Regions from separate parts of the Marinobacter apostichopi genome, predicted to be linked through region 1. Evidence: predicted binding sites of a transcription regulator. Region 1 holds the regulator's gene; each other region holds the start of a gene.
What was found. The regulator FliA, encoded in region 1, starts transcription of late flagellar genes. The targets are predictions, from matches to a motif close to CTAAAGTTTNNNNNNNNNNNGCCGNTAA.

Region 1 (7,015 bases):
TTGTGCCAGCTCACGGAAATTCTTGGTGCTGATGTCCGACCGGCGCATAAGGCCGAGTTTGTGCTGGATCAGGGGATGTTTAACCTCGTGAATTGGCATGGGTCACCTGTGAGTCTGGTTTGTCTTAAATGGATTTGCGGCGCGTTCAAATGGCGCAAGGATACCGCATCTGGGCGGGTACGTCAGGCGACACTCTCGGAAAGCTCATGGAAATTGAGTAAGGAGTGGTACGGATCTTGCCACACCTCTCTGAAACGACGCCTTTGCGTCAGGTTTTCGACCCTGAGCACGCGGTCACGCACAGCCAATCGGAGAAGTATCCGGCATGGACAGAGCTTTAGTCCTTAATAACGTCAAATCCCTGACGCGGGGAAACCTCGGTGTCCCGGTCATGCTGATGGGGCTGCTGGGCATGATGATCCTGCCCATGCCGGCATTCCTTCTGGACGTCTTCTTTACCTTCAACATCACCCTGTCCATTGTGATCCTGCTGGTGTGTGTCTACGCGATGCGTCCAATGGAGTTCGCGTCTTTCCCGACCGTACTGCTGGTAGCAACACTGTTGCGGCTGGCCCTGAACGTGGCCTCAACCCGGATCGTACTGTTGGAAGGGCACGAGGGTGGCGACGCTGCCGGTAAGGTCATCGAGTCCTTTGGTGAAGTGCTGATCGGCGGCAACTACGCGGTCGGTCTGGTGGTGTTCGCCATCCTGATGATCATCAACTTCCTGGTGGTGACCAAAGGTGCCGGCCGGGTCTCGGAAGTCAGCGCCCGCTTTACTCTGGACGCCATGCCCGGCAAGCAGATGGCGATCGATGCCGACCTGAACGCCGGCCTGATCAATCAGGACGAAGCCAAGCACCGCCGCTCGGAAATTGCTCAGGAAGCCGACTTCTACGGTTCCATGGACGGTGCTTCCAAATTCGTGAAAGGCGATGCGGTTGCCGGCCTGCTGATTCTGGCCATCAACATCATCGGTGGTGTTGCCATCGGTATGCTGCAACACGATCTGACCTTCGGGTTGGCAGTGGAGCGTTACGCCCTGCTGACCATCGGTGATGGCCTGGTCGCCCAGATCCCGTCGCTGCTGCTCTCTACCTCCGCTGCCATCATGGTGACCCGGGTAACCTCCAGCCAGGACATGGGTGGGCAAATCCTGAGTCAGATGTTCAGTGCGCCCAAGGCCCTGGCCATTGCCGCTACAATCCTGATTATCCTGGGCCTGATTCCAGGTATGCCCCACGTTGCCTTCCTGGGTCTCGGCAGTCTTGCCGCCGGCGCAGCCTGGTATATCTGGAAGCACGATCGCCAAACCGTCGAGGAAGACGGAGCCTTCCCGGTGCGTGGTGGTTCCGGTGGCATGCCTCGGCCAGCCGGCGGCGAACTGCCCTCGGGCGGGGATGGTGATCATGGCCGCGAGTTGCCAGCGCCAAGTGAGACCAAAGAGCTGGGCTGGGACGACGTGGCCACGGTCGACATTGTTGGTTTGGAAGTCGGCTACCGGCTGATCCCCCTGGTCGACAAATCCCAGGGTGGTCAGCTGCTGAGCCGGATCAAGGGCGTGCGCAAAAAGCTGTCCCAGGATCTGGGCTTCCTGATGCCGTCGGTTCACATTCGCGACAACCTGGACCTGATGCCCAACGTTTATCGAATCACCTTGATGGGCGTCACCATTGCCGAGGCCGAAATCCACCCGGAGCGGGAGTTGGCCATCGACCCGGGTCAGGTGTTCGGCAAGATCGAAGGCATTGAAGGTAAAGATCCCGCCTTTGGTCTGGATGCCAGCTGGATCGAGTCGGACAAGAAAGACCAGGCCCAGACTCTGGGTTATACCGTGGTGGATGCCAGCACTGTGGTGGCAACCCATCTCAATCAGGTGCTGCAGAAACACGCCCATGAACTGCTGGGTCACGAGGAAGTTCAGAAGTGGCTGGACCAGTTGGAGAAAGTGTCGCCCAAGCTGGCCGAGGAACTGGTGCCGACTACGATGTCCATCAGTCTGTTGCTGAAAGTGCTGCAAAACCTGCTGAAAGAAGAGGTGCCGATCCGGGACATGCGCTCCATTGCCGAGGCCATGGTCAACGTGCATCCGAAGAGCCAGGACCCGAAACTGCTGACCACAGCAGCCCGACAGTCCCTGCGTCGCATGATCGTTCAGAGCATCTGTGGCAACGAGGCAGAGATACCGGTTATTACCCTGGATCCAGATCTGGAACAGTTATTGCTGAAGTCTGTTCAACAGAGTCAACAATCCGGCGGTCAGGATGACATTGGGTTGGTTCTCGAGCCGAACATGGTGGAAAAACTGCAGCGCTCCCTCCAGGAAAGCGTGCAGCGCCAGGAAATGCTTGGGAAGCCCGCCATCCTGCTGGTCTCAGGGCCGCTTCGGCCGGTTCTGGCGCGGTTTGCGAGTTACGGAGTCGAGCGTTTGCACGTGCTTTCGTACCAGGAAATCCCGGATAACAAACAGATCACTATCGTGGCGTCCGTTGGCCAGTAAGCACACGGACCCCAATACGGACAACGCCCAGGCGGCGGTGCCGGTGGAGGATGAGGCAGCATGAAAGTAAAACGGTTTTTTGCGCAAAGCATGTCAGAGGCGCTGAAGCAGGTCAGTGAGCAGATGGGCCCGGATGCCGTGATTCTTTCCAATCGCCGTGTCGATGGCGGCGTCGAAATCGTGACGGCACTGGACTACGACGAGAATATGGCGCGCCAGCGTCTGGGCGAGCAGGCCGAAACCGCCACCAACGGATCGCGGTTGGCGGAAATGCAGGCCGACCAGCACCGTCGCCTGGAAGACGAGCTGGGGCGGTCTCGGGATCGCATTCGTGACGTCCGCGAGAAACGGGCGCAGGCGGGTGCCGGCTATGCTGGCGCATCGTTCGCCGAGCTGAGCGACGCGGCCATGGCCGATTCCGAGGAGCCGATTGCCCGGTCAAACGGCGGCACTTCCGGCTATTCAGATGAACTGGCCCAGATGCGAGCCGAAATCAGCTCCTTACGGGATTTGATGCATGGTCGGGCGGCTGAGCCTGCCAAACCTGCCAGCAATGCCGTTCAGCAGCGACTGGCGGAACGTTTGCAGGAGTTTGGGTTGAGCAGCGATCTGGCGGCGTCTCTGTCACGTCGGCATAAAGGCGGCCGGCTCGACGAGGGCTGGAAGCAGTCCCTGAAGATGCTCGTCACCGGCGTGCGCACGGCCCGTGAGGAATGGTTGGACGAGGGCGGCGCCTACGCTCTGGTAGGTCCCACCGGCTCCGGCAAGACCACAACCATTGGTAAGCTGGCGGCACGCTACGTGCTTCGTCACGGCGCCGATTCACTGGCGCTGGTGACCACTGATCGTTACCGGGTGGCGGCCCACGAGCAGCTGTTCGTGTTCGGGCGCATCCTCAATGTACCGGTGCGGGTCGTTGACGAAAGCCACTCGCTGGATTCCATTCTCGACGAATTGTCCGACCGCCACATGGTGCTGATCGATACCGCAGGACTGACCAGCTCAGATAAAGGCTACGAAGAGCAGCTGTCGGAGTTGGCGCAAAGCCATCACAACATTCGCACTCATCTGGTGGTATCCGCCACCAGTCAGCCACGCATCATGAAATCCGTTTGGCATTGCTATAAGATGGCAAATCTTGCGGGCTGCGTGATGACCAAGATTGACGAAGCCCTTACCCTGGGCGAGTCTCTGGGGTTTGTCATGGAAACCGGGTTGCCGGTGGCCTATTACACGGATGGTCAAAAAATCCCTGAGGACCTGCATCACGCAGAGGCCGTTCCGCTGGTTCGGTTGGGTGTGGAGCGGTTAAAAAGCATTCAGCAAGAGCAATCGGTGGCTGAAGGGGCTTGAGTATTGTGACACCTGTATCGGATGATGGAGTATCCGGCGTGCAAAACGGGCGCTGTTTAGTAAGACGAGCCTTCGACGAAACTGGCGAGAGACAAGATTCAACATGAGCAGAGCAAATCCGGTACAGGTGATTGCGGTATCTGGTGGAAAGGGTGGGGTCGGCAAGAGTAACGTGTCGGTCAACCTCGGTATCGCCCTCGCACAGAAAGGCCGTCGCGTGGTGATTCTGGATGCCGACCTGGGTTTGGCCAACATCGACGTGCTGCTCGGCATTACCTCCAATCGCAATATCTCGGATGTGCTCTCAGGCGAATGTGACCTGAAGGACGTACTGGTGAACGGCCCTGGTGGCATCAAAATCGTCCCGGCCTCATCCGGCACCCAGCGTATGACCCACCTGAGCCCCATGGAACACGCGGGCCTGATCAACGCTTTCAGTGAATTGAGTGATCAGATTGACGTGTTGATCGTTGATACCGCCGCCGGCATTTCCGAGTCAGTCGTCAGCTTCCTCCGCGCGTCCCAGGAGTTGCTGTTCGTGGTATGCGACGAACCTACCTCTATTACGGATGCTTACGCTCTCATCAAGCTGATGAACCGGGAGTACGGCACCAACCGTTTCCGCATTCTGGCGAACCAGGTGCGCAACGAACAGGAAGGACGTCACCTGTTCGATAAACTGACCCGGGTCACCGAACGTTTCCTTGATGTTGCCCTGCAGTACGTGGGCATGGTGCCCTACGACGAGGCCGTCAAGAAATCGGTGCAGCGCCAGCGCGCTGTGCTGGACGCCTACCCCCGCGCCAAGGCCTCACTGGCAATCAAGGCCCTGGCGGATAAAGTAGACAGCTGGCCGCTACCTTCCTCTCCTCGGGGACATCTCGAGTTTTTTGTGGAGCGGCTCGTCGAAGTCTGAATCTGATCCAGTCAAAACAACACCGGATGCATGACATTGACGAATAACCTGGGAATCTACCAGCAGGCCGGCGCCTCGGGTCAGGCCCGTCTCATTGAAGAGCAGGCCCCGCTGGTCAAGAAAATAGCGCTGCACCTGATGGCCCGACTGCCGGCCTCAGTGCAGTTGGAAGACCTTATGCAGGCCGGCATGATTGGCCTGCTTGAGGCTGCCCAACGCTATAGTTCCGCAAAAGGCGCTACCTTCGAAACCTATGCCGGAATCCGCATCCGTGGCGCCATGGTGGATGAAATCCGTAAGGGCGACTGGGTGCCCCGGTCCGTTCACCGTAACGCCCGCCGTATCTCTCAAGCGATCAAGGCCGTGGAAGACCGCAAAGGCCGGGAAGCTCAGGACCCTGAAGTCGCTGAAGAGCTGGGAATGGAGCTGTCGGAATATCATGCCTCGCTATCGGACGCTAACAGCGGACGACTTTTTAGCCTCGATGAGCTCAATGAATCCGGAGATCTGCCGATAGAAGAAGCAGAGACCAGTGATAATCCTCTGGATGGACTGGCTTCCGACGCTTTCCGGCGCAACCTGGCGCACGCCATTGAGGAGTTACCGGAGCGCGAAAAGCTGGTTCTGAGCCTGTATTACCAGGAAGAGCTGAACCTGAAAGAGATCGGCGCCGTCCTCGGGGTAAGCGAAAGCAGGGTCAGTCAGATTCACAGCCAGGCCGCACTGCGATTGCGCGGTCGGCTGTCCGACTGGCAGCGAGACGCCAACGAATGATGACAAATAACGTGTGTCCGGTTCATGGCGCTGTGTAGTTTTTGGTAACCAGCGCTTTACATGGTCATCAAAGATCAGACAATACGTGGTTAAAAAAGACGGCCCGTTAGGTTTAGAGCTCAACGGTCAAACGAATTCCGGGTGTGACTAACTGGAGGTCCCTTTGGACAAGAACATGAAAATCCTGATCGTGGATGATTTTTCCACGATGCGACGGATCATCAAGAACCTGCTGCGCGATCTTGGGTTCAGCAACACCGATGAAGCTGACGACGGCAATTCTGCGCTGCCAATGCTGAAAAGCGGCAAGTACGACTTTCTGGTGACGGACTGGAACATGCCGGGCATGTCGGGTTTTGACCTGCTGAAAGCCGTGCGCGCGGACGAAAGCCTGAAGACCCTGCCGGTGCTGATGGTGACCGCGGAAGCCAAGCGCGACCAGATTGTCGCAGCCGCCCAGGCTGGTGTGAATGGCTACGTGGTCAAGCCATTTACGGCCGCGGTGCTTAAAGAAAAGATTGAGAAAATCTTCGAACGTATTCAGTAACCAGAGGTCGGATGGCTCTTATGAGCGATAGCAATACGAACCATCGGAGCCTCGATCCGGAGGTGACTGAAAAGCTCCAGCGTCAGAGTGAGGAGTTGGCCAAGAGTGTGCAGGCCGGCGATTTTGCTCAAGCAATGACTGTGATTAACGAGCTCAGCGAGGTCAGGGACCAAAGCCTGTACCGTGAGGTTGGACGCCTCACCCGGAGTCTTCACGAGGCAATTCGTAATTTCCAGATAGATCCGCGCAGTTTGGAGCAGCAGGAAGCACTGTCGAAGATGACCGACGCCTCCGATCGCCTGGAATATGTCGTGCAGATGACCAGCCAGGCTGCCAATCGCACCATGGACCTGGTTGAAGAAACCATGCCAGTGGCAAACGCGGTCCGCAATGAAGCGACGGAACTCCGGGACGAGTGGCAGCGCCTGCGTCGGCGTGAGATGCAGCCAGCGGAATTCCGCGAGCTGTACGGTCGGATTGACCGCTTCTTCGTCAGCCTGACTGCCGACGCCGACAGCATGTATAACAGCCTGTCTGAAATCCTGCTGGCCCAGGATTTCCAGGATCTGACCGGTCAGGTGATTCAGAAGGTCACTGCGCTGGTGAAAGAAGTCGAAGAACAGATGCTAAGCCTCGTGGTGATGGCCAGCCATGTAGATCAGCTGACTGGCACCGTGCACAAGATTGATGAAACTGAGGTTTCGGCAGAGCAGGGTGTAGGGCCGCAGATCAAGGCCGAAGAACGTGAAGATGTAGTGTCGGGACAGGACGACGTTGATGATCTGCTGTCCAGTCTCGGTTTCTGAACTAATGAGGATTACCCATGGCGTTTGATGCCGATGATGAGATTCTCCAGGACTTCCTGGTGGAAGCCGGTGAGATTCTCGAAAAACTGTCAGAGCAGTTGGTAGATCTTGAGCGAAAT
Region 2 (7,015 bases), 1.1 Mb from region 1:
GCTTTTTCCGGGCTAAAGAACGAAGGCACCCCTGCCTGATAGAACTCGTCCCGGGCATCCATCACCGTGCTCTGGCCGAGCCAGCAGGTAAACACGTTCAAGCGCGTACCCTGAGCGGCCTGGACCACCGCATCGGCGATCTGCAGACTGTCTTCAGTCAGACTGGGCGCGTACATGACCAGCACGTTGGCCACTTCCGGGTCTTTGGCCAGCACCTTGATGGCTTTTGAATACAGCTCAGGCGAGGCATCGTAGTTGAGGTCGATGGGGTTTCGGCGAGTCCAGTACGGTGGCAGCATTTCGGCCAGCGCTTCGATGCTTTGATCTGATAGCTGGGCCAGTTCTCCGCCCAGATCCGCCAACCGGTCAACCGCCAACACACCCGGCCCTACCCCATTGGCCATGATGGCCAGGGTTTCGCGGCGTAGCGGCCGCATCCGGGTCAGCGTTTCCAGGGCATCGAACATCTGGCCAAGGCCATCCACCCGCAACACACCGGCTCGTTGCAGCATAGCGTCGTAGATCGGATCACTTCGATACAAACCAGCCGGAAGCTGGTGGGCAAACCATTCCGACTCCGGCACACGACCGGATTTCACCGCAATCACTGGCTTGGTCCGGGACGCAACCCGGACCGCCGACATGAACCGGCGCGGGTTGGGTATATTCTCAATGTGCAGCAGGATAGCGCGAGTCTGGGTATCCTGCGCCAGGTAATCGATCAGGTCATCGTGATCGATGTCCATGCCATCACCAAGAGTCAGGAAATAGGAAAAACCCACCCCCCGGGCGAAGGCCCAGTCTATTACCGAGCTGGCGATGGTACCGGACTGGCCAACGAAGGCCACCTTGCCGGGAATCGCACCCATGTGCGCGTAGGTCGCGTTCAGACTCCGGGCCGGCACCATCAGCCCGATGGTGTTTGGTCCCAGCACGCGAATGCCAGTCTCCCGCGCGGCTTCGCGTACCGAATACATCAGCGGCTGCCCGGTTTTACTGTGAGTCCGGGACATGCCCCCGGTCATTACAATGGCCGTACGCACGCCCGCTTCGCCCAGCCGCTTGATGGTCTTGGCAACCGTGTCCGGCGGCGTACAAATAATCGCCAGCTCTGGCGAAAAATCCATCTTGGCGACCTTTTTGACGCAGGGAACGCCATGAACGTTGTCGTAATCGTTCTGGTTGACCACCAACAGCTTGCCGGGATAGCCGCCGCCCATGAGGTTTCGCAGCACCATGCCACCAAGGCTGTTCGACCGCTCCGACGCACCAATTACGACGATGGAGGCGGGATTAAACAGACTTTCAAGGTATCGGGTACTCAAACAGACTCTCCTTGGGTGTCAGGCGCTTGGCGCTAAAGGTGGTAACTCTCAGAAATCAGGTAAGTTATGACTGACCTTCTTATCTTAGGCCCAGATCGATCGATGTAAAACGGCTAGCCCTGGCTTTACGACCAAAGAAACACGGCAGCCTAGTTTATTCCCTGATAACATTGGTGAAAATACAAGCAGATTCAGGGCGTTCAGACACGTATGACCACGGCATTTTTTTCCCACGACGACTGTTTGAAGCACAACATGGGCCCGGGACATCCGGAGTGCCCGGAGCGGATTTCAGCCATTCTCAGTTACCTTGCCGAAACCGGTCTGGATCAGAATCTGGACTGGGTCCGCCCGGAAGAAATCACCCGTGATCAATTACTGACCGTACATCCTGAACAGTATCTGCACCAACTCGACCTGATGCAGCCGACCCGTGGCCGGGTGTTTACCGATCCTGATACCGCAATGATGCCGGATACCTTGCGGGCCGCTCGTCTGTCAGCTGGCGCCAATGTGCAGGCCGTGGACATGGTTATGAGTGGCCAGGTAACGAATGCCTTTGTCTGTGCACGACCACCTGGGCACCACGCTGAACGGGCAAAATCGATGGGGTTCTGTTTCTACAACAACATCGCGTTGGCCGCGATGCGGGCCCTGACCTTCCACCAGCTGGAACGGGTGGCCATCATAGATTTCGATGTGCACCAGGGCAATGGCACGGTGGACATTGTCGGTGGCGATGAGCGCATTCTCATGTGCTCAAGCTTCCAGCACCCGTTCTACCCGCACTCCCACGTTCACAGACAGGCCAGCAACATCATCAACACCCCGATTGCCGCTGGCTGCGCTGCCATCGAATACCGCAAGACCATCGAGAATGCCTGGATGCAGAGACTGCGAGACTTTGATCCTCAACTGATCCTGATTTCAGCCGGCTTCGATGGCCACGCGCAGGATCCCCTGGCGGAACTGAATCTGGAAGTGGAAGACTATCGCTGGTTAACAGAAATGATTGTCGGCGTGGCCCGTGACCACGCCAATGACCGGGTCATTTCAACCCTGGAAGGTGGTTATCACCTCAAGGCCCTGGCTGAAAGCGTTGCGGCTCATGTACAGGTACTAAAGTCGGTCAATTAACCCGGACCATCCTCGGCTGAATCGCCGCCATAACCGTTGGCCTGCTGAAGCTCGGGGCGCTCGCCCTCACGCTGCAAGCGAATGTTGGTTCGGCGGTTGTCCGCCGGGCGCCGTGAAACCGGGTATTGGTCGCCATGGGCACGCACGGTAATCAAATCCTCGGACATACCTCGGGCTTTCAGATAGTCCGCCACCACATTGGCGCGCTTTTCAGACAGCGCCCGATTGTCAATCCGGCTGCCCAGGCGGTCACTGTGGCCATCAACGAAGACTCTCTCGACGCTGGGGTCAGCCAAAACAAAGGTGACTACGTTGTCCAGCAATGCCCGATCGCCGTCGGACAGACTGGAACTGCCACTGGCGAACGGAATGCGGGAACGGCGGATCTGGTCGTAATTCACCGGCAGCAGATTCGCGGTGCAGGCCCGGTAGTTCTGGAACTGCCCGGAGAAATTGACGTTAGATACGTGCACTCGCACCAGGCGGCCATCAAACCAGGATTCCCGGCTGACGGTGGGGCGCATACCTTGCAACAGGCCCTGGACTAGCACCATAGCCTGACGGGTATCCAGCAGCACCGGACGATTACTGTCCGACACCGTCACTTTGCCCATGGACCTGGGCGCAACACCTGGCCGCCAGGCCGGTGCTTCCACCACCAGAGTACCCCGGCCCGGTCGCATCAACGGGGATGACGATTCGAGGAAAAACGTCAGTTGCTCCCCTGCCCGGTGCCGGAAGACCGCCTTGCCGTATCCGGGAACTTCATGCACCAGGGCGCATTCAAAAACGGACTCCGACAGGTACCACTGACTGTTCTCGATACCGGCACCGTAGCTCGCGGCATCAACAGAGGCCGACACCCCAAGCGCCAAGGCGCCGAGCAGATTCGGAAATGATTTGGGAAAGCTGGATGCCATAACGGTTTACCGACGCTCTTGGGTATTTCAGCATATAGCCTGTTTAACGGCGCCCGTCGCACCGACTTTAGCGCCGGATACAAAAACAAACACTCGCCCCTTCTGCTATAATCCGCAAAATTTTCTCAGGGCCATGGCCCACTGACCGAATCGCGGAAACCGCCCATGACCGATCAGATCACCCTCACCCGGCCCGACGACTGGCACCTGCACGTTCGCGACGGCGACATTCTCGCCGACGTGGTGCCAGCCACCGCAGCCTGCTTCGGGCGAGCCATCATCATGCCGAACCTGGTACCGCCGGTCGTTACGGCGACTGACGCGACGGCCTATCAGGACCGAATCCTGGCGGCCGCCGAGGGCACCGACTTCCAACCGCTGATGACTCTGTATCTGACCGAGGGAACCACGCCAGAGACTATCCGAGAAGCCAAGGCTGCGGGTGTGGTGGCTGCAAAACTCTACCCGGCCGGTGCGACCACCAACTCGGCGTCGGGTGTGAAGGATATTCGCAACATCTACCCCGTACTGGATGCCATGGCCGAATGTGGCATGTTGCTGCTGGTTCACGGCGAGGTCACCGACGCAGACATCGACATTTTCGACCGTGAGAAGGTCTTCCTGGAGCGGGTTCTGGCCCCGACCATGGAAGCCTTTCCCAACCTGAAGGTGGTTCTGGAGCACATCACCACCGCGGATTCCGCGGAGTTTGTGCAACAACACAAGGGTGACAACCTGGCCGCAACCCTGACGCCCCAGCACCTGATGTACAACCGCAACCATATGCTGGTGGGCGGTATTCGGCCGCACCTGTACTGCCTGCCAATTCTGAAGCGTAACCGCCATCAACAGGCCCTGCGCGATGCCGTCGCCAGCGGTGACAAGCGTTTCTTCCTGGGGACCGATTCGGCGCCCCACTCCAAGGACCGCAAGGAAGCCGCCTGCGGTTGCGCCGGCTGTTACTCAGCCTACGGCGCACTGAGCCTGTACGCAGAGGTGTTCGATGAGCTTGGCATTCTGGACAAACTGGAAGCATTCGCCAGCTTCAACGGCGCAGACTTCTACGGTCTGCCGCGCAACAGCGACACCGTTACCCTGGTGCGCGAGCCCTGGACCATGCCGGACCAGCTACCGCTGGCCAACGGCCACATCGTGCCACTGAAGGCGGGTGAAACCGTTCACTGGCGCCTTGCGTAAAAAACCATCCTGACTTTTTATCACCTGGCACGACCGGAGTTTGAGTGACTGACGAAAACAAAGAACCGCATCCGCTGTCCCGCCGCTTTCGCGGCTTTTTACCCGTGGTTGTTGACGTGGAAACCGCAGGTTTCAACCCGGAACGGGATGCCCTCCTTGAAGTGGCCGCCGTGCTGCTGACCATGGACGAAAACGGCTACCTGGTGCGTGGCGAGACCCACGTACAACAAATCGATCCGTTTGAAGGCGCCAACCTGGAACAGTCGGCCCTCGATTTCACCGGCATTGATCCGTGGAATCCGGAGCGGGAAGCCGTCCCCGAACGGGAAGGCCTGAGCGAAATTTTCACGCCTATTCGGAAGGCAGTGAAAGCCTTTGACTGCAAGCGAGCGGTGCTGGTGGGCCACAATGCCACCTTCGACCATAATTTCGTCTTTGCCGCTGCCATGCGTTCGGACATCAAGCGCAATCCGTTCCACCCTTTCTCAACGTTCGACACCGCTACCCTGGCCGGTCTCGCCTATGGCCACACCGTTCTGGCCCAGGCCTGCAAGCTGGCCGGCATTCCGTTCAACAACAAGGAGGCGCACTCCGCCGCCTACGATGCCGAAAAAACCGCCGATCTGTTCTGCGGCATCGTCAACCGCTGGAAAGAGCTGGGTGGGTTTCCACCGCCACCGGTGGAAGAATCGGAGTAACAGTCATAAAAAACCCCGCCAAGGCGGGGTTTTTCATCACTGGGCGCTAGCTTACCAGTAGATGCCACGCATGATCGCCGCGAAGGCCACCTGCTCGGACGACACCTTCGGCTTCTGGCCAGACTTGCTGCCCGCCGCTGCCGGTGAATCCGGGAACATGCGGTAGCCGGTGTTCATCACGATCTCACCCATCTTCGGCGCCAGTGCATGCAGTACCTGGGCAAAGATACCCAGACGCGTTGCAATGCGCTTCGGACGGTAGACAATGGCTTCGGCAACCATGTCGGCTGCTTCGTCCGGAGTCAGAGTCGGCACAGAATCGTAGATCTTGGTCGGCGCGATCATCGGCGTCTTCACCAGCGGCATGTTGATGGTGGTGAAGGTGACGTTGCGATCTGACCACTCAGCTGCCGCACAGCGGCTGAACGCATCCAGGGCGGACTTGGACGCTACGTACGCGGAAAAACGCGGCGCGTTGGTCAGTACACCGATGGAAGAGATGTTGATCACGTGTCCGCGACGACGCTCCAGCATCTTCGGTGCGAAGCCCATGATCAGGCGCACGGAACCGAAGTAGTTCAGCTGCATAGTGCGCTCGAAATCGTGGAAACGGTCGAAGGCCAGATCCAGGGAACGGCGGATTGACCGGCCGGCGTTGTTAACCAGAACATCGACATGACCGTGGTTGTCCAGAACGGTCTGCACGAAACGGTCGGCGTCTTCCATCTCTGAGAAGTCACACTGGTAGGCGTGCACACTGGCGCCGCGGGATTCAAGGTCCTCAGCCACTTCTTTCAGGCGCTCCGGCTTGCGGGCACCGATAACCAGGATGGCACCTGCGTCCGCCAGCTTTTGCGCGGTGGCAAGGCCGATACCGGAGGTTGCGCCAGTCACAACACACACCCGCCCCTCAACGGTTCCGCGCAGAGTGCGATCTTTGAACAGGTCGGGATCCAGGTTGCGCTCCCAGTAATCCCAGATCACTGCGGAGTAATCGGTGAGCCGCGGCACTTCAATACCGGTATCCTTCAGCACCCGCTCAGTTTCACGGGCGTCGAAACGGGTTGGGTAGTTGATGAAGGACATGACGGAAGGCGGAATGCCCATGTCATCCAAGAGTGCGCTGGTCAGTCGCTTCACCGGCGGCAGGTTCTTCAGGCTCTGGCGGATGAACGGCGGGATGAATCCGAACATACGGGAGTCAATGCGCATACCCATCTTGGGCGCGTGACCCGCTTCCGAGAAGATGTTCAGGATTTCGCCAACCTTGTACGGGTCGGAATCCACCAGGTGGAAGCACTTACCGTCTTCACCGTCCAGATGGGCAATGTGGTCCATGGCGTTAACCACGAAGTCCACCGGTACAATATTCAGTCTGCCGCCCTCGATACCAATAGTGGGAACCCACTGCGGTAGCGCGTGACGAATTTTCTGGATCATCTTGAAGAAGTAATAGGGACCATCAACCTTGTCCATTTCACCGGTCTTGGAATGGCCAATGACCATGCCCGGACGGTAGATACGGAACGGAACCTTACACTCCTCGCGCACCAGCTTTTCAGATTCATGCTTGGTGAGCAGGTAGGGATGATCCAGCTTCTCCGCTTCTTCAAACATATCTTCGCGGAAGGTGCCCTTGAACATACCGGCGGCGGCAATGGAAGACACGTGATGGAAGTGCTTGGCACCCATGGCTTCAGCAGCATTCACTGCAGCGCGAGTGCCTTCAATGTTGGTC
Region 3 (7,015 bases), 1.3 Mb from region 1:
ACAGGGCTTCGTCCGCCCACTTGAAGATATCCTTGGTAGCATCAGCCTTGGCTGGAGACACGCTGCACACGCCAATACTGACGCTTAGATGCACCACATCGCCCGAGACCGGGAAAGCGGTATTTTCGATCTCCAACCGGATGCGTTCAGCAACTTTCAGGGCACCACTCATCGGTGTCTCGGGCAGCAGCACCACGAATTCCTCACCACCGTATCGGGCTGCCAGGTCCTGAGGGCGGGTGATGAATTTCTGGATGCACTGAGACACCATCTTCAGACAGTCGTCACCGACCAGATGGCCGTAGGTATCGTTAAACTTCTTGAAGTGATCGATGTCGAGCACCAACAGCGACAGGATTTCATCGTACCGGTAAGCCCGCACCACAGCCGACTGGAAGATCCGATCAAAATGCCCACGGTTCTTTAGCCGGGTTAAGGCGTCGGTGGCACTGAGCTCCTGCAACTGCTCGTTCAGGTGTTCCAGGTCCTGGGTGCGTTGCTGAACCCGTTCTTCAAGCTGGGTATTGGCCTCCCTCTGCACCTGCAAAGATTTTTCCTGGGCCATTCGCGCTTTACGTTCTTCACGAATCAGTCGCTGCTGGGTTTCGAAAACCCGCTTCTTTTCCCTTTCCAGACGGTCTGCCAGGGCAATGGACAGCAGAATCACACCCAGCGCGGAGCCAACCTGGGTGGCATTTTCCGTCAACAGGTTTCGCGGCAAAACCGTGAACTTGCTCAGCGCCAGCACCATACCGCCGAACAGCATGGATACCCAGGCAAAGGTGTAGTAGCGGGCCGCTGGATCTTGTTGAATCCACCGAACAATGCTCATCACCAACATGGTGGAACAGGTAATGAAAGCCAGCAATATGGTGGGCAGAATCAGATACTTGTAAGGCACCATCAAACCCGCGAACGCGAGCACAGCGGCGGCCACGACGACCCCGACCGCCCACCGGTGTAGAAACGGGTGATTGCTGGGTGAGACATTGATGAATCGAAGACTGAACGTACCGCCGAACACCAGAGCCAGATTCAGAAACACGGTGATTGCCTGGTCATTCCACCAGGTTGCCTGCGGCCAGAGATACTGAAAGGCCAAGCCATGGAGGCTGGCCAGGAACAGGGGCATTGCCGTGATATAGCCAACATAATGCAGAAAGCTCTGCTCTTTGACCGCCATAAACACGAACAGATTGTAAAGCACCATGACCAGGATAATGCCGTAATAAAACCCCTGGAAGATGCTGCGCGCCTGCTCTGCGGAAAGGAAGTTGTCCTGCTCCCACAAGATCAGCGGCACCTGCATGGAACTGGTGGTTTCCACCCGCAGGTAAATCCAGGTTTGCTCGCCGGCCGCCAGATTCAGGGGAACCACGAAGTTACGATGCTCGATGGGCCGAGCATGAAATGGCTGCTTGTCGCCGAGCACTAAAGGTTCGGCGCCTTCGCTTTCCGGATTGATGAAGATCTCTATCCGATCCAGTACCGGGTAGGCGATTTCCATCACGGGCTGCAGAGCTTGGTCGGTTGGATTTTCCACCGCTAACCGAAACCAGTAAGCCGATTTTCCATAGCCCAGGCTGAGGCTTTCACTGTTATTCGGCGTCCAGCGTTGTGAATCAAGGTCCGTCACGTCCGCAATGCCCATGGGCAGCTCTGGTTCCGGCCAGTAATCAACGAAGCGCGAGAGTTCAATGCGCTTGGATTGCAGATCCCAGGTAGCCTGGCGATCCGCAGCCGCAGCAACGAGAGAGAAAAAGCCAACCATCAGGCCGAAGAAAATGGTCAGTACACGCAACAATGGCATCCGTAATCCGCCGCTCAGAATTTGTTGTTTTCGACCGCATTATCGTTTAGGAAGTCGGTTCTTGCTGGTAATTACTACCATTCGAAGCAAAACAACATAAAAAACTACAAACTGCGAACTCACGGAAAGATCGATAGCACCTGCTGGAAACTGGATTCCGGCGCGGCTTCAATCACCAGCGTCTCGCCTGTGACCGGATGAGCAAATTCAATACCCGTGGCCGCGAGCATCAACCGTCCCTGCCCGAACCTCTCGGCAAAGTACCGGTTATGGCGACCACGACCGTGATTGGCGTCGCCGATGATAGGATGGTTAATGTGCTTCATGTGCCGGCGCAGTTGATGCTTGCGCCCCGTTTCCGGATAAAGTTCAACCAGCGCGTAGCGGCTACTCGGGTACCGTTCGATTGCCACCGGAATTTCCGTGGTCGCCAGGGTTCTGTAGCGACTCCGAGCATCCCGCACCGGCTGTTCCGAGCCTTTCTGACGCCGATCCTCCGGCTCTTCTCGCAACGGATGATCGATGAAACCGGACTCCGCCGGCCAGCCGCGAACTACGGCCTGGTAGGTTTTGCTCACCTCTCCCGCCATCATGGCCAGACCGAGTGTCCGTGCCGTTTCTGAATCTTTCGCAAACACCAGCACTCCCGACGTCGGCCGATCCAGCCGATGAACCGGGTAAACATGTTCACCACCGTTCAGTGCCCGGGCATATTGCAGCGCGAATTCCGTTTCGTGCTTATCGATCGGGCTTCGGTGCACCAGCAGCCCCGCGGGTTTATGAACCACCAAAAGGCATTCATCCCGGTAAAGAACACTCAGGGGATTGCTCGACGTCAACACCATCAAAACGAACCCATCTAGCAAGCACCGTAAAAAGAAGCATGAAATTCCCGGAATTTGCTCCCGAAAATTAAAGAAACTGAAATATCCGCCGATTATAGTCTTAAGAGCCGGTGCATAGGGACATTCGCTGGCATGAGCGATTTACGTCCCTTGCAAAAAGGCCACCCAATGAATTGGTACTCCCGCAGTATTCTCAACCGCATTCTCACCATCGTATTTATCGCCAACCTGGTTATTGCGATTGTGGCAGGTTTCTATTTCAAGGCTTCGCTCGAAACAGGTGACGATTACAGCAGCCTGGTTGGTAGCGAAATGGTTCATGCGCTTGAAGCGCAGGACATACTGGCCAGTTTCAAGACCCAGGTTCAGGAATGGAAAAACGTTCTGATACGAGGCGATGACGACGGCCAGCGCGAGAAATACTGGGGTCGGTTCCAGGAGCGGGAAGCAGAAATACAGTCTGAGCTGAACGAACTGATTCCGAAGCTAACAGACCCGGAAGCCAAGAAGCTGATGACCCAGTTCCGCAGATCGCATGAGCGTATGGGCAGCGCCTACCGCAAAGGATTCGAAGCTTTTGTGGAGTCTGGCTATGAACACGCCGCCGGCGACGCCGCGGTAGCCGGTATCGACCGCGAGCCGGCCAAACTGGTTGAAGAGGCATCGAGCCTAATCCGTGCGTCCAGTCTGACTTACGCTGGTGACCTGAAAGAATCGGTACAATCCAGCACCTGGCAGATCGGTACCCTGCTGTTCGCCGCGATTCTGCTCGGCACCCTGGCCTGCGTCATCGTTCTGATCCGATCTGTGGTGCGACCGGCCCAGCAGCTCATTGGACAACTCGATAAGCTGGGCAAGGGTGACCTGTCTGAGCCCACTACCCTGACCCGAAACGATGAGCTCGGCAAACTGGCAGACACCTCCCGTCTGCTACACAGCTTCCTGGCCGAAACCGGTGGTCTGATGCAGAGCAACGCCACCCAGATGGAGCATACCGGAGCGCTGATCCGAAACAATGCCGACCGGGTATCGTCCCAGTCTGACCAGGCCCACCAGCGTATTGATCAAATTGCCACTGCCATGAACGAGATGTCGGCAACGGCACAGGATGTAGCCCACCACGCGGCTTCCGTAGCCTCTCAGGTGACAGAGACCACGGGCCAGACCCAGCAGGCTGACCAGCAGATCAACCAGGCGGTCGAGAGCATGCGACGGCTGACCGACCAGATCCAAAGCTCGGCCAAAACGGTGAACCAACTGGCCAGTGATGGCCGCCGGGTTGGCGACGTCATGCGGGTAATTCGAGAAATTGCCGATCAGACCAACCTGCTGGCCCTGAACGCCGCCATTGAAGCAGCCCGGGCCGGCGAAGCCGGACGTGGCTTTGCCGTAGTGGCGGATGAAGTCCGCAACCTGGCCGCCAAAACCCAGGAAGCCACGGTGGAAATTGACCAGATCATTGAGACCATTGGCTCCGCCTCGCGGGATGCCACCGAATACATGCAGGCCTCCGGCGTGGTTGCCGAGGAAAGCAGCGAATCGGTAGAAGCGGTCCGACACACTCTGAGCGAAATCAGCCAGCGTATGGCCAGCGTCAACGACGCTACCACTCAGGTAGCCACCGCAGCCGAGCAGCAGACCAGCGTCAGCGAAGACATCAGCCGCAACGTAACCGAAGTGGCCGAGATCTCGGAAAGCATGAGCGAAGCGGCTGAAGAAAACCTGCGCACTGTCCCGGAGCTGGACAACATGGCGCGAAAGGCCCGTGAAATGGCTGGCCGAATTCGCAGCTAGAATTCGCAGCTAATAGGATCGTTTTGTGCGGGCCGGATGGCACAGCCACCGAGCCCGCACGAAAAAACTGACAAGAAACGGTTGCAACCGGTTAAAAACGTGGGGTAGATTCTAACCTTACGCAGTTAACGAATTCAGAGCAGATTGTTGATCTTATGAATCTCAGCGCAGTGATTGTCCTAGTGAAGCTTGTCCTGGTGGTCGTGGTACCGTCCGGGGGCTTTTGCGTGGACAAGCGGGTGAGATAGCAACAACCTGACAAGACACCAAGAGCCCCCGGCACCGAAAGGTCCCGGGGGCTTTTTTTGCCGCCACAAAAAGGAAAACATCGATCATGAACGGCGCACAGTACATCCTCGACGCGTTCCATCGCCACGGCATCTCCACCGTTTTCGGCTACCCGGGTGGCTGCATCATGCCGCTCTACGATGCACTCGTGGATGATGTCGGAACCGAACACGTGCTGTGTCGCCACGAACAGGGATGCGCCTTAGCCGCCGACGGCTATGCCCGGGCCAGTGGCCAATTGGGCGTATGCATCGCCACCTCCGGGCCGGGTGCCACCAACCTGATCACCGGTGTTGCCAACGCCCACCGGGATTCCATCCCGATGCTGGTGATCACCGGGCAAGTGCCCTCCGGCCTGATCGGCACCGACGCCTTCCAGGAAACCGACGTTCTGGGCATGACCCTGGGCATCGTCAAACACAGTTACCTGGTGGACAGCACCGACGAGCTGGCCGAGATCATGGACGAAGCGATTGATCTTGCCCAGAGCGGACGCCCCGGGCCGGTATGGATCGACATTCCCAAAGACGTATTGCTGGCATCGGCTCCAACACCCTCATGCGAGCCTCAGACCGCGAGTGCCGCTACCACCAGCACCGATGTTTCCGAAGCGGTGGCCATGCTGCGCTCGGCCCGAAAGCCCCTGCTCTACAGCGGTGGCGGTGTGAGCCTGGCCCACGCTGAAGACAACTTCCGCGAATTTTCCGAAACCTCCGCCCTGCCCAGCGTTGTCACCCTGAAAGGCATTGGTAACGGCGGTAAACACAGCACCCATCACTTGGGCATGCTGGGTATGCACGGCTCCCGCGCCGCCAACCGCGCCGTCGACGAATGCGACCTGCTGCTGGTCATCGGCGCCCGCCTGGATGACCGGGCCACTGGCAAACTGGACACCTTTGCCCCCAACGCCCGAACCATCCACATCGACGCCGATGCCGCCGAGATCAATAAACTGCGTTCGGTGGATTTGGCCCTGCGCGGTGATTTGAACGGCATTCTGAAGGCAATGACCGCCGAGCTTGAATCGTCACCGCTGGCAATCGGCGACTGGCAGACCCAGTGCCGCACCTGGAACACCACCGGCGGCTTCAGCGCCGCGGACAACGAGGAGCCTTTGGCGCCCATCACCGGACCGGCCTTCGTGCGGCAATTGTCCCGTATTGCACCGGACGACACCGTTATTGCCTGCGACGTTGGCCAACACCAGATGTGGGTGGCCCAGCATTACCAGTTCGACCACCCGCGCCACCATCTCTCCAGCGGTGGCCTGGGCACCATGGGCTTTGGCTTGCCCGCCGCCATTGGCGCGCAGTTTTCCGATCGCCGCAGCACGGTTATCAACGTCGCGGGCGATGGCTCGTTCATGATGAACGCCCAGGAGTTGGCCACTATTCGCCGCTACAACCTGCCGCTGAAAATGATCATCCTGGACAACCAGTGCCTGGGCATGGTCCGCCAGCAACAGGAGCTGTTCTACAACAATCGGGAAAGCCAGATCGACCTTAACGACAACCCGGACTTCGTCGCCATGGCCCGCGCGTTCGACATCCCTGCCCTGCACATCGAACGCACCGATCAGATCCGCCGCGGCATCGAAACCATCCTTGCCTACGATGGCCCCATGCTGCTGCACGTTGCCATTGCCCGTGAAGAAAACGTCTGGCCCATCGTCAAACCCGGTGCCAGTAACCGCGAAATGATCGACGAAACCAAGCGCACCGCCAAACAGAACAGGGAGCAAGTTGCATGAACTCTGAAAACCAGCCCGCAACGCCGAGTTACACCATTACTTGTCGGATGTCGCAGGAAGCCGCCGCCCTTGAGCGGTTATGTCAGGTGGTCCGCATTCGCGGTTTTAAGATTGCCCGCATGGCAGTCGAAAGTGCCGGGGAGCATCTGGATATCGCCCTCACCCTGGAAGGCACCCGGCCCATTGCGATGCTTCAGTCGCAGTTGCTGAAGTTGCATACGGTGGCGGAGGTTGTCCTCGATCAGGGGGCTTTGGCGCGTTCGCTTCGGGCATGAGTTAGGAGGCGGGCTCTTTGAAGCCCGCCCCCAAACCAACCAGTCTACGAGCCGAAAAAACTACCAAGCCTTATAAGGCAAAAACTTCCCATTCATAGTCACAACCACCCGATCACCCTTCGGATTTTCTTCCTTCTCCACATCCATGGTGAAATCGATCGCACTCATGATGCCGTCACCGAACTTCTCGTGGATGAGCTCTTTCAGGGTGTCACCATACACACCGACAATTTCGTACAGCCGGTAGATAAGA

Region 2: QUE89_RS06345 (flagellar protein MotY) is a predicted target of FliA. The motif match lies at 3,426-3,453, and genes of this name have one in related genera.
Region 3: QUE89_RS05580 (methyl-accepting chemotaxis protein) is a predicted target of FliA. The motif match lies at 2,723-2,750, and genes of this name have one in related genera.

What each region holds. Positions count from the first base shown of each region.
Region 1 is NZ_AP028070.1:2,469,990-2,477,004, reverse strand. Features, by position in the region: gene upp (uracil phosphoribosyltransferase) at 1-99, opposite strand, end outside; gene flhA (flagellar biosynthesis protein FlhA) at 326-2,500, shown strand; gene flhF (flagellar biosynthesis GTPase FlhF) at 2,561-3,853, shown strand; gene QUE89_RS11340 (MinD/ParA family protein) at 3,957-4,769, shown strand; gene QUE89_RS11335 (RNA polymerase sigma factor FliA) at 4,800-5,543, shown strand; gene cheY (chemotaxis response regulator CheY) at 5,707-6,090, shown strand; gene QUE89_RS11325 (protein phosphatase CheZ) at 6,111-6,896, shown strand; gene QUE89_RS11320 (chemotaxis protein CheA) at 6,914-7,015, shown strand, end outside.
Region 2 is NZ_AP028070.1:1,379,288-1,386,302, reverse strand. Features, by position in the region: gene QUE89_RS06355 (bifunctional acetate--CoA ligase family protein/GNAT family N-acetyltransferase) at 1-1,325, opposite strand, end outside; gene QUE89_RS06350 (histone deacetylase family protein) at 1,536-2,462, shown strand; gene QUE89_RS06345 (flagellar protein MotY) at 2,459-3,382, opposite strand; gene pyrC (dihydroorotase) at 3,548-4,579, shown strand; gene rnt (ribonuclease T) at 4,624-5,277, shown strand; gene QUE89_RS06330 (SDR family oxidoreductase) at 5,329-7,015, opposite strand, start outside.
Region 3 is NZ_AP028070.1:1,203,303-1,210,317, reverse strand. Features, by position in the region: gene QUE89_RS05590 (sensor domain-containing diguanylate cyclase) at 1-1,810, opposite strand, end outside; gene QUE89_RS05585 (pseudouridine synthase) at 1,930-2,655, opposite strand; gene QUE89_RS05580 (methyl-accepting chemotaxis protein) at 2,788-4,449, shown strand; gene ilvG (acetolactate synthase 2 catalytic subunit) at 4,784-6,487, shown strand; gene QUE89_RS05570 (ACT domain-containing protein) at 6,484-6,762, shown strand; gene cynS (cyanase) at 6,823-7,015, opposite strand, start outside.